Pseudovibrio sp. M1P-2-3: one gene and its partner. The protein of the gene in region 1 interacts with the protein of each later gene in a pairwise test. Links are inferred from orthologs where the notes say so. Each region holds a gene or a part of one and is shown on either strand. Other genes may lie near its edges.

The links. The genes of interacting proteins can lie anywhere in the genome.
Region 2: the proteins of rpe (region 1) and eno interact in binary tests that used the Escherichia coli proteins (3 or more experiments, as listed by UniProt). The link is inferred for Pseudovibrio sp. M1P-2-3 from one-to-one orthologs.

The regions. Positions count from the first base shown.
Region 1 is NZ_JARRCW010000001.1:1,072,621-1,077,945, reverse strand. Bases 1,207-4,084 are described here. They hold rpe (ribulose-phosphate 3-epimerase), read left to right. Parts: upstream 1,207-2,251; coding sequence 2,252-2,917; downstream 2,918-4,084. Other genes in these bases: P6574_RS04905 (DUF1476 domain-containing protein), read right to left, coding at 4,005-4,084; P6574_RS04910 (HpcH/HpaI aldolase family protein), read right to left, coding at 2,970-3,740; P6574_RS04920 (lysophospholipid acyltransferase family protein), read left to right, coding at 1,304-2,104. Outside these bases: P6574_RS04930 (MarR family winged helix-turn-helix transcriptional regulator), read left to right, coding at 1-176; P6574_RS04925 (lysophospholipid acyltransferase family protein), read left to right, coding at 315-1,136; more of P6574_RS04905, read right to left, coding at 4,085-4,328; purC (phosphoribosylaminoimidazolesuccinocarboxamide synthase), read left to right, coding at 4,652-5,325. UniProt on the Escherichia coli protein: Catalyzes the reversible epimerization of D-ribulose 5-phosphate to D-xylulose 5-phosphate.
Region 2 is NZ_JARRCW010000001.1:1,835,206-1,838,022, reverse strand. It holds eno (phosphopyruvate hydratase), read right to left. Parts: upstream 2,138-2,817; coding sequence 863-2,137; downstream 1-862. Other genes in the region: kdsA (3-deoxy-8-phosphooctulonate synthase), read right to left, coding at 2,305-2,817. UniProt on the Escherichia coli protein: Catalyzes the reversible conversion of 2-phosphoglycerate (2-PG) into phosphoenolpyruvate (PEP). It is essential for the degradation of carbohydrates via glycolysis.

The DNA.
Region 1 (5,325 bases):
ACAAGCGCAGCAGGCTCCTTATTCTTTCGCAAAAGGGCTATGACTTTTTCGCCCATGTGGAAGCCGTTGAAGCTGAATTTTCCGAGGCAATGATAAAGAACATCAGCCCTGAAGAACTGGAGGTCTTTTTCTCGGTTTCCGACCGTATTTCGGAAAACCTCAAGAACATCGACTAGGCAGCAACACCATGATTAACGACTACGGGTAACTATAATCAATTTTTATCTGTGCTGACAAAGGCATGCCACAGGACAATCACTTTATTCTTCTACACTAAATAATCAAAAGTTATATGTAGAAGGCAAAATATGTGAATGAATACAATAAGAACGCTTATTTATAATACAGCTTTTTATTCCTCTACCCTGATATTGATGCTTGTGGCCCTGCCCGTATTCTTGCTACCGCGAAAGTATGGAATGTGGGTCATGACGTGCTGGTCTGTTTTGGGGCGGTTTTGGTTGCGCTGGCTCGTCGGAATTAAATCCGAGTTTAGAGGAACCGAACATATTATCCAAGGTGGATGTATTGTTGCGTCCCAGCATCAATCCGCATGGGACACGTTTGGTATGTGCGCCTTACTCCACGATCAAGCCATTGTAATTAAAAAGCAGCTTTTATACATCCCACTCTTTGGATGGTATGAAAAGAAATTCAAGCTTATTGCTGTTCGCAGAGATAGCCGTATCCACGCAATGGGCGACATGGTGAAACAGGCCAAAGCAGCGATTAAAGAAGAGCGAAATATACTTATATTTCCAGAGGGTACCCGCAGGGCCCCAGGAGCTGTTCCCCAGTACAAATCCGGTATCTACTTTATCTACAAAAGACTGAATTGCCCCGTTGTCCCTGCGGCTTTAAACTCGGGCCTGTACTGGCCAAGGCGTGACATTCTTAATCCGCCTGGAACTATTCGCGTTGAATTTCTTCCCGCCATTCCACCAGGCCTTCCCAAAAAAGAATTTATGTCAGAGCTATCTCAAAGAATTGAGAGCGCTTCAGACAGGCTCTTGAACGAGTCAGAACTAGAAGTTCCAGACAATCCGCTACTTAAAGCAGCGCGTGAGCGGCAAAAACAGTGGCAGGAGAACGGCAAGACTGAATGCGCCCCTGAGAAACCAAAGACACTGACCTAATCTCTAGTCGGCACAAGAACAAGCACCACCAATGACTATTTCAGTAACCATAGGGGAAGTTTAGGTGCCCTTTGGCAGCTGGTTGCTAACTCTTGCACTCTACTTTTAAAAGTTGGAGCCTTTTCAAAACACCAATCTTTTAAGTAACTGCCCTGAGTAAAGTGCCTATGAGTATCCTAAGAACTATCCTTTTCAATATTGTGTTTTACCTATCAACTATTGTGTACCTTATTGTAATCTCTCCCATTCTTGCTTTACCGCGTAAAAAAGGCCTTTGGGTTTACCCTTGGTGGGGTCTTATGGCCCGCTTCCAGCTTCGGTGGATCGGCGGTATAAAATCGGAAATTTTGGATGTAGACAGAATTCCTAAAGGGGGCTGCATAGTTGCCATTAAACACCAATCCTCATGGGAAGCGATTACCCTTTACTCCCTGTTTCAAGATTCCGCATACATCATCAAACGTGACCTTACCTATGTCCCGCTGACAGGTTGGTATTTACTGAAGTACAAGTTTATAACCGTGCATCGGGGGGAGCGATCCCTCACCGTTGCAAAAATGATTGATGATGCCAAAACAGCAATCAATGACGGGCGAACTATTGTTATATTCCCGGAAGGGACCCGCCAACCTCTTGGGGCCGCTCCAAAATATAAGCTTGGCATCTGTAACCTCTACAATGAGTTGGGGTGCCCCGTTATTCCCATCGCAGTGAACTCAGGCGCCTACTGGCCGCGGCACGGTTTTTTCTGCCCACCTGGAACCATTCGGGCACAGGTTCTTCCTGCTATCCCTCCGAATTTGCCTCAAGACGAATTCATGAAAATTCTTACGGAGAGTCTCGAAGAAGCATCAAACCGGCTTCTGGATCAGGCAGAAGCTGAAACACCAGACAATCACTATATTAAAGAAGCGCGGGAGCGGCAAAAGCAGTGGCAAGCGAACGACGGGAGTGATTTCCCCAGCTGAAAACCATGGATATTTGCCTGATCCCTTAGCTCCCAGCTTTGAAATTGCGCAGATATTAGAACCAAATACCAGCCCCCCCATCTTGCACCATGCATCTTGCCGTGATAGCGCCATGCCATCTGTTTTTGTTGCTGCTGGAAGTAAGACATGACCAATCCACTCGTTATCGCCCCTTCAGTTCTTGCCGCTGATTTTTCCAAGCTCGGACAGGAAGTCAAAGATGTCTCCAAGGCCGGTGCCGACTGGATCCATCTGGACGTGATGGATGGGCATTTTGTTCCCAACATCAGCTTTGGCCCCGCTGTTATCTCTTCCATTCGCCCGCATAGTGACAAGATTTTCGACACCCATTTGATGATCGAACCCTGCGACCCTTATCTGGAAGCCTTTGCCAAGGCCGGGTCCGACTACATCACCGTTCATGCAGAAGCCACAAAACACCTGCATCGTTCATTGCAGGCCATTCGTGGTCTAGGCAAAAAGGCAGGGGTTTCCTTGAACCCGTCCACGCCAGAAAGCACACTGGAATACGTTCTGGACAGCCTCGACATGATTTTGATCATGACAGTAAACCCCGGATTTGGTGGCCAGAAGTTTATTGAGGGTATGGTGGAGAAGACCCGCCGTGTGAAACAAATGATCGGGGATCGCCCGATCCGCATCCAGATTGATGGCGGCATCACCCCTGAAACGGCCCCGCTGGTGACGAACGCCGGAGCCGACACACTCGTGGCTGGATCTGCTGTGTTTAAAGGCGGCAGCGTAGACAGCTACCGCGCCAACATGGACGCGATTAGAAAAGCGTGCGCCTAAGATTTAGCCCAAAGAACATGGAGGGCCACATCATGCGGCCCTTCTTTTTACCTCACTCCGCCAGCACATTTGCAGCCGCACTGGCTGCCTCGTTAAACAGAACCACGTCTGTTCCGTAGCAAATGAAGGTGTATCCGGCTTTGGCGCAATCGCGGGCGTGTTTGGGGGTTATGGCGTAGATACCGGCGATCTTTCCATGTTCCACTGCCTTTTCGGCGATGTTTTCGTGCAGTGTTTCGGAACGCCTTGAGAAGGGGTCCACACTCACACCGCTGGTGATGGAAATTGAAAGGTCGGAAGGGCCGACGAAAACGCCGTCCAGCCCCTCAACCTTGATAATATCATCCAGATTGCACAGCGCCTCTTCACTTTCGATCATGGCCAAACACAAAATGCGGGAGTTAGCGTCTTTAAAGTAGGTTTGCTCGTCAGTTCCTTGAAGGCGGGCAGCTCCCAGCGGACCATAACTGCGCGCACCCACAGGTGGGTACTTGGTGAACTCCACCAGTTTTTTAGCGTCTTCCACCGTGTTGATCATGGGCGCGATGATCGCATGCACGCCAAGGTCCAGCGCCCAGCTGGCCTTTGCAAAATCCCCCACGCGAATGCGCATGACCGGATCGACACCGCAATGGGCCAAGCTCACCACGGCTTCGCGCAGTTCCTCATCAGTAATCTGACCATGCTGGGTATCCAGAGTGACAGCGCTATAGCCCGCCCGTGCATAAAGTTCGCACAAGGCGCTTTGCCCGAGTGTGGACCAGCCCCCCACAACAACCTCGCCTGCTGTCAGTTTTTCAAAAAGCATAGATTTGATCGTCATCGTGTCCTCTCCGATCCTTTTGAAACCACTTTAGCGCACGCCTCATCGAATACCGCTGAATGACACTATAGCCTAAATGGGCAGATCTTTTTCAAGAAGATAACTAAACCACATTCAGCTAAATTGAGCTGGTAAGATATGATCAAATTTTATTTTTATGGAAAATCTGCGGGTATCGGACAATAAGGTCCTGCGCCTCTTTTGAGCGCGCCAAGAAAAAGCCGGCGCTTTACGGCACCGGCTTTCCTAAAATGGTTTCTTAATTCAAACGTTTTGCTTGAGCTCTTCATGGGCCTGCGCCAGAAGCTGGTCCATGGTGCGCCGCACTTGATGTTCTGATTGGTCAACTCCGCCCGCCTGAAGGGATTCATAGACTATTTTGAAAACTTCATCGCCATCTGGGTGGCTAATTTCTGCGGAAACGAGAGAGGTGGTCAACTCTTCGGTTTTAGCGGTATCAAGCGCCAGTTTTTCCGCGGCCCACAGGCCCAGCAGTTTATTTCTGCGCGCAACAGCTTTAAAGCGGGTTTGCTCAGTTGCTGAGAAAGTCCCTTCAAAACTTTTTTCACGATCGTCAAATGTTGTCATATTCGCCCTCCGATATATCGGGGATATCCCTCCCGATGAACCTAGGAAAATGTGGTTGTATCTAAACACAGGATCAACTGAGTTCAAAGAGATATGTCAAACAGAGCGCATTTTCCTATCTAAACCTCATCCCAAATAGGTATTTGTGATTTGTGCAAAAGTCGGTTAAGTTCCGCGCCGCAACACAGAGTAGCTTTTTGTTTGTCGCATTTAGGGTAAATCGGCATATTCAGTAACCAGACTAGACTGATCCTATTTGCCATGGATGCGCCCTTCGAACTATAGTTTGCTCATTGGACTCTCTAAGAACAGTGGTAACTGCCATGAATCGCCGCCGACGTATTTACGAGGGCAAGGCTAAAATCCTTTACGAAGGACCAGAGCCCGGAACGCTAATTCAGCATTTCAAAGACGACGCAACTGCTTTTAATAACCAAAAACACGAGGTTATTGATGGTAAGGGGGTTCTGAATAACCGGATTTCCGAGTACATTTTCAACCACCTGAATAATCTGGGTATTCCAACCCACTTTATTCGCCGCCTGAACATGCGCGAGCAGCTTATCCATGAAGTGGAAGTGATTCCGATTGAAGTGGTGGTGCGCAACGTTGCTGCCGGTTCTTTGTGTAAGCGTTTGGGTGTTCAGGAAGGCACGCGCCTGCCCCGCTCCATTATCGAGTTCTACTATAAGAACGACGAGCTGGGTGACCCGCTGGTCTCTGAGGAACATATCACCTCCTTCGGCTGGGCCACTCCGCAGGAGCTGGATGACATGATGGCTATGGCCATCCGCATCAATGACTTCCTTTCGGGCATGTTCATTGCCGTTGGCATTCGTCTTGTTGATTTTAAAATCGAAATGGGACGCCACATTGACGGTGATTTGATGCGCGTTGTGCTTGCCGACGAGATCTCTCCCGACAGCTGCCGCCTGTGGGATGTGGAAAGCAACGAGAAGATGGACAAGGACCGGTTCCGCCAGAATATGGGCGGCAT
Region 2 (2,817 bases), 760 kb from region 1 along the record:
CCATTCACACCTAGCACTCTAACTTTTATATTTTTGTCGAATTCATGTCGTTGGGTTGAATCCAATCACGTTTCAAGAGGGCAGAACCAACCAATAATGCCCTGCATGCCTTGACTGCCTCCCACACTCGATCCGCTACTTCACATAGGCTTACGCTCTCCTGTTACATTGTAAGGGCGATGTTCAGCCTGATCCGGGATCGGAATAAAAAAATAGCTTAAGAGCGGCAATGTCCCATCCCTTCTCTTTGGCTAGCCAAAGAGAAGGGATGGGACAACACTCACCTCAACAGCTCTGTGGGAAAACTTTAAAAAAAGAACAACCAATGGCATTTTTTTCAGGGCTAGTATTGACCCGGAGAATCGGGACATATATAGAACCACCCAACGGCGCATTTGCAAAACACTTTACAAATATTTGTAATGAACGCTGCTAACCTATTGGTTCTGCTGGGGATTAGTTTAATGGTAGAACAGCGGACTCTGACTCCGTCGGTCCTGGTTCGAGTCCAGGATCCCCAGCCAATAGCTTTCCCAATCTATAATTAATATTCTTTACGTAAGTAACCTTTAGAACTGGTTGCAGGCGTTTTTTTGATTGCTTTCGCCAAAAATCACTTCTCGTAGAGCCTCCTCATTGATTCAATTTGGCAAGACGGACACTTCCATCGTCACCACTGCCTTTACTTTTTAACCTAAAAGAAAAAGGGTCCTCCCAAGCAGCAGAACCCTTATACCAACTCTCTCCAAATATGGAGAGATTAGAGCACGTTACGTTCATTTCACTCACGCCTCGTGCTCCAACTGATTTATATTGAGCGAATTCTTGTCGTTTGATTGCTTTCAATCAAACGGAACACGCTCTAGCCACGCAGAATTGAACGACCTGCAAAGTGACCTTGCGGTCCAAGCTCTTCTTCAATGCGAATGAGTTGATTGTATTTCGCAATACGATCGGAACGGGACAGCGAACCTGTTTTAATCTGACCGCAATTAAAAGCCACAGCAAGGTCAGCAATTGTATTATCCTCTGTTTCACCAGAACGGTGCGACATAACGGAGGTGTAGGCAGCTTTGTGAGCCATTTCAACGGCTTCCATCGTTTCAGTCAAAGAGCCGATCTGGTTCACTTTAACAAGAATGGAGTTCGCGATACCGCCTTGAATGCCGCGGGAAAGACGCTGTGTATTTGTCACAAACAAATCATCCCCAACAAGCTGGCACTTGTCACCAATTGCATCAGTCAGAGCTTTCCAGCCTTCCCAATCTTCTTCCGCCATACCATCTTCAATAGAGAAGATCGGGTATTTGGAGACCAAGTCTTCGTAGTAGCGGGCCATTTCCTGCGGACCCAGAACTTTACTTTCGCCTTTCAGGTTATACTTTCCATCAGCAAAAAACTCAGTCGATGCGGGATCCAACGCCAGCATAACGTCATCACCAGGCGTATACCCAGCTTTTTCAATGGCATTTAATATAAAACCGATAGCTTCATCAGTGGAGCCAATACCTGGCGCAAACCCGCCCTCATCACCAACATTTGTGTTGTGACCAGCAGCTGACAGGCCTTTTTTCAAATTATGAAAAACCTCAGACCCCATACGAACAGCTTCACGCAGGGACGAAGCACCAACCGGCGTAATCATGAACTCTTGAAAGTCAATCGGGTTATCGGCATGCTCACCGCCATTGATGATATTCATCATTGGAACAGGTAGGGTACGCGCGCCAACGCCACCAACATAACGGTAAAGCGGGAGAGCAGACGCCTCAGCCGCAGCTTTTGCAACAGCAAGGGACACACCAAGAATAGCATTTGCGCCCAAGCGCCCTTTGTTCTCGGTACCGTCCAGATCAATCATTGCCCGATCAACTTTAACTTGATCTTCGGCATCCATACCGCCAATGGCATCAAATATTTCACTATTTACAGCTTCTACGGCGCCCTCAACACCTTTACCCAGATAGCGCTCGCCGCCATCACGGCGTTCAACAGCTTCAAACGCACCTGTGGACGCACCAGACGGAACAGCAGCACGACCAAAGGAACCATCTTCCAATAGGACGTCGACTTCAACTGTAGGGTTACCACGGCTGTCGAGGATCTCGCGGCCGACAATATCGATGATTGCTGTCATCTTATTCTCCAGATTACCAATAGCGTCAAGGGTTTGGTTCAACGCTGCTTCTACCTTAGGTTCAATAAATAGGGAAGAGGTCAATACTCCTTAGGGATAAGTTTCTTTAAGCTGTCCCTATTCACCTCCCCCACTTGGCAAGTGAGAGAGGCATTTCCGTAAAACTATCAAATCTCGAATGTTTTAGACTTAGCAACGGCATCAAATTCCTTGAGCCATGCAAGAAGCTCCTTCAGGCGGTCCAGCGGGATCATGTTGGGACCATCAGAGGAGGCTGTATTGTCTGGATCATCGTGAGTTTCGATAAACAAACCAGCAATACCGACAGACACGGCAGCGCGCGCCAACGTTGCAACAAACTCCCTCTGACCTCCAGATGAGCCGCCCTGCCCCCCTGGCTGCTGAACCGAATGCGTCGCATCAAAGACAACAGGCGCACCCATAGCAGCCATTGTTGGTAAGCCGCGCATATCAGTGATCAACGTGTTGTAACCAAAAGTTGTTCCTCTTTCACACAGGAGCACGTTGGGGTTACCACTTTGAACAATTTTGTTCATTACGTTTTTCATGTCCCAAGGCGCAAGGAATTGCCCTTTTTTAACATTAATCACACGCCCGGTTTTTGCTGCGGCAACCAACAGGTCTGTCTGGCGACATAAGTACGCAGGGATTTGCAACAC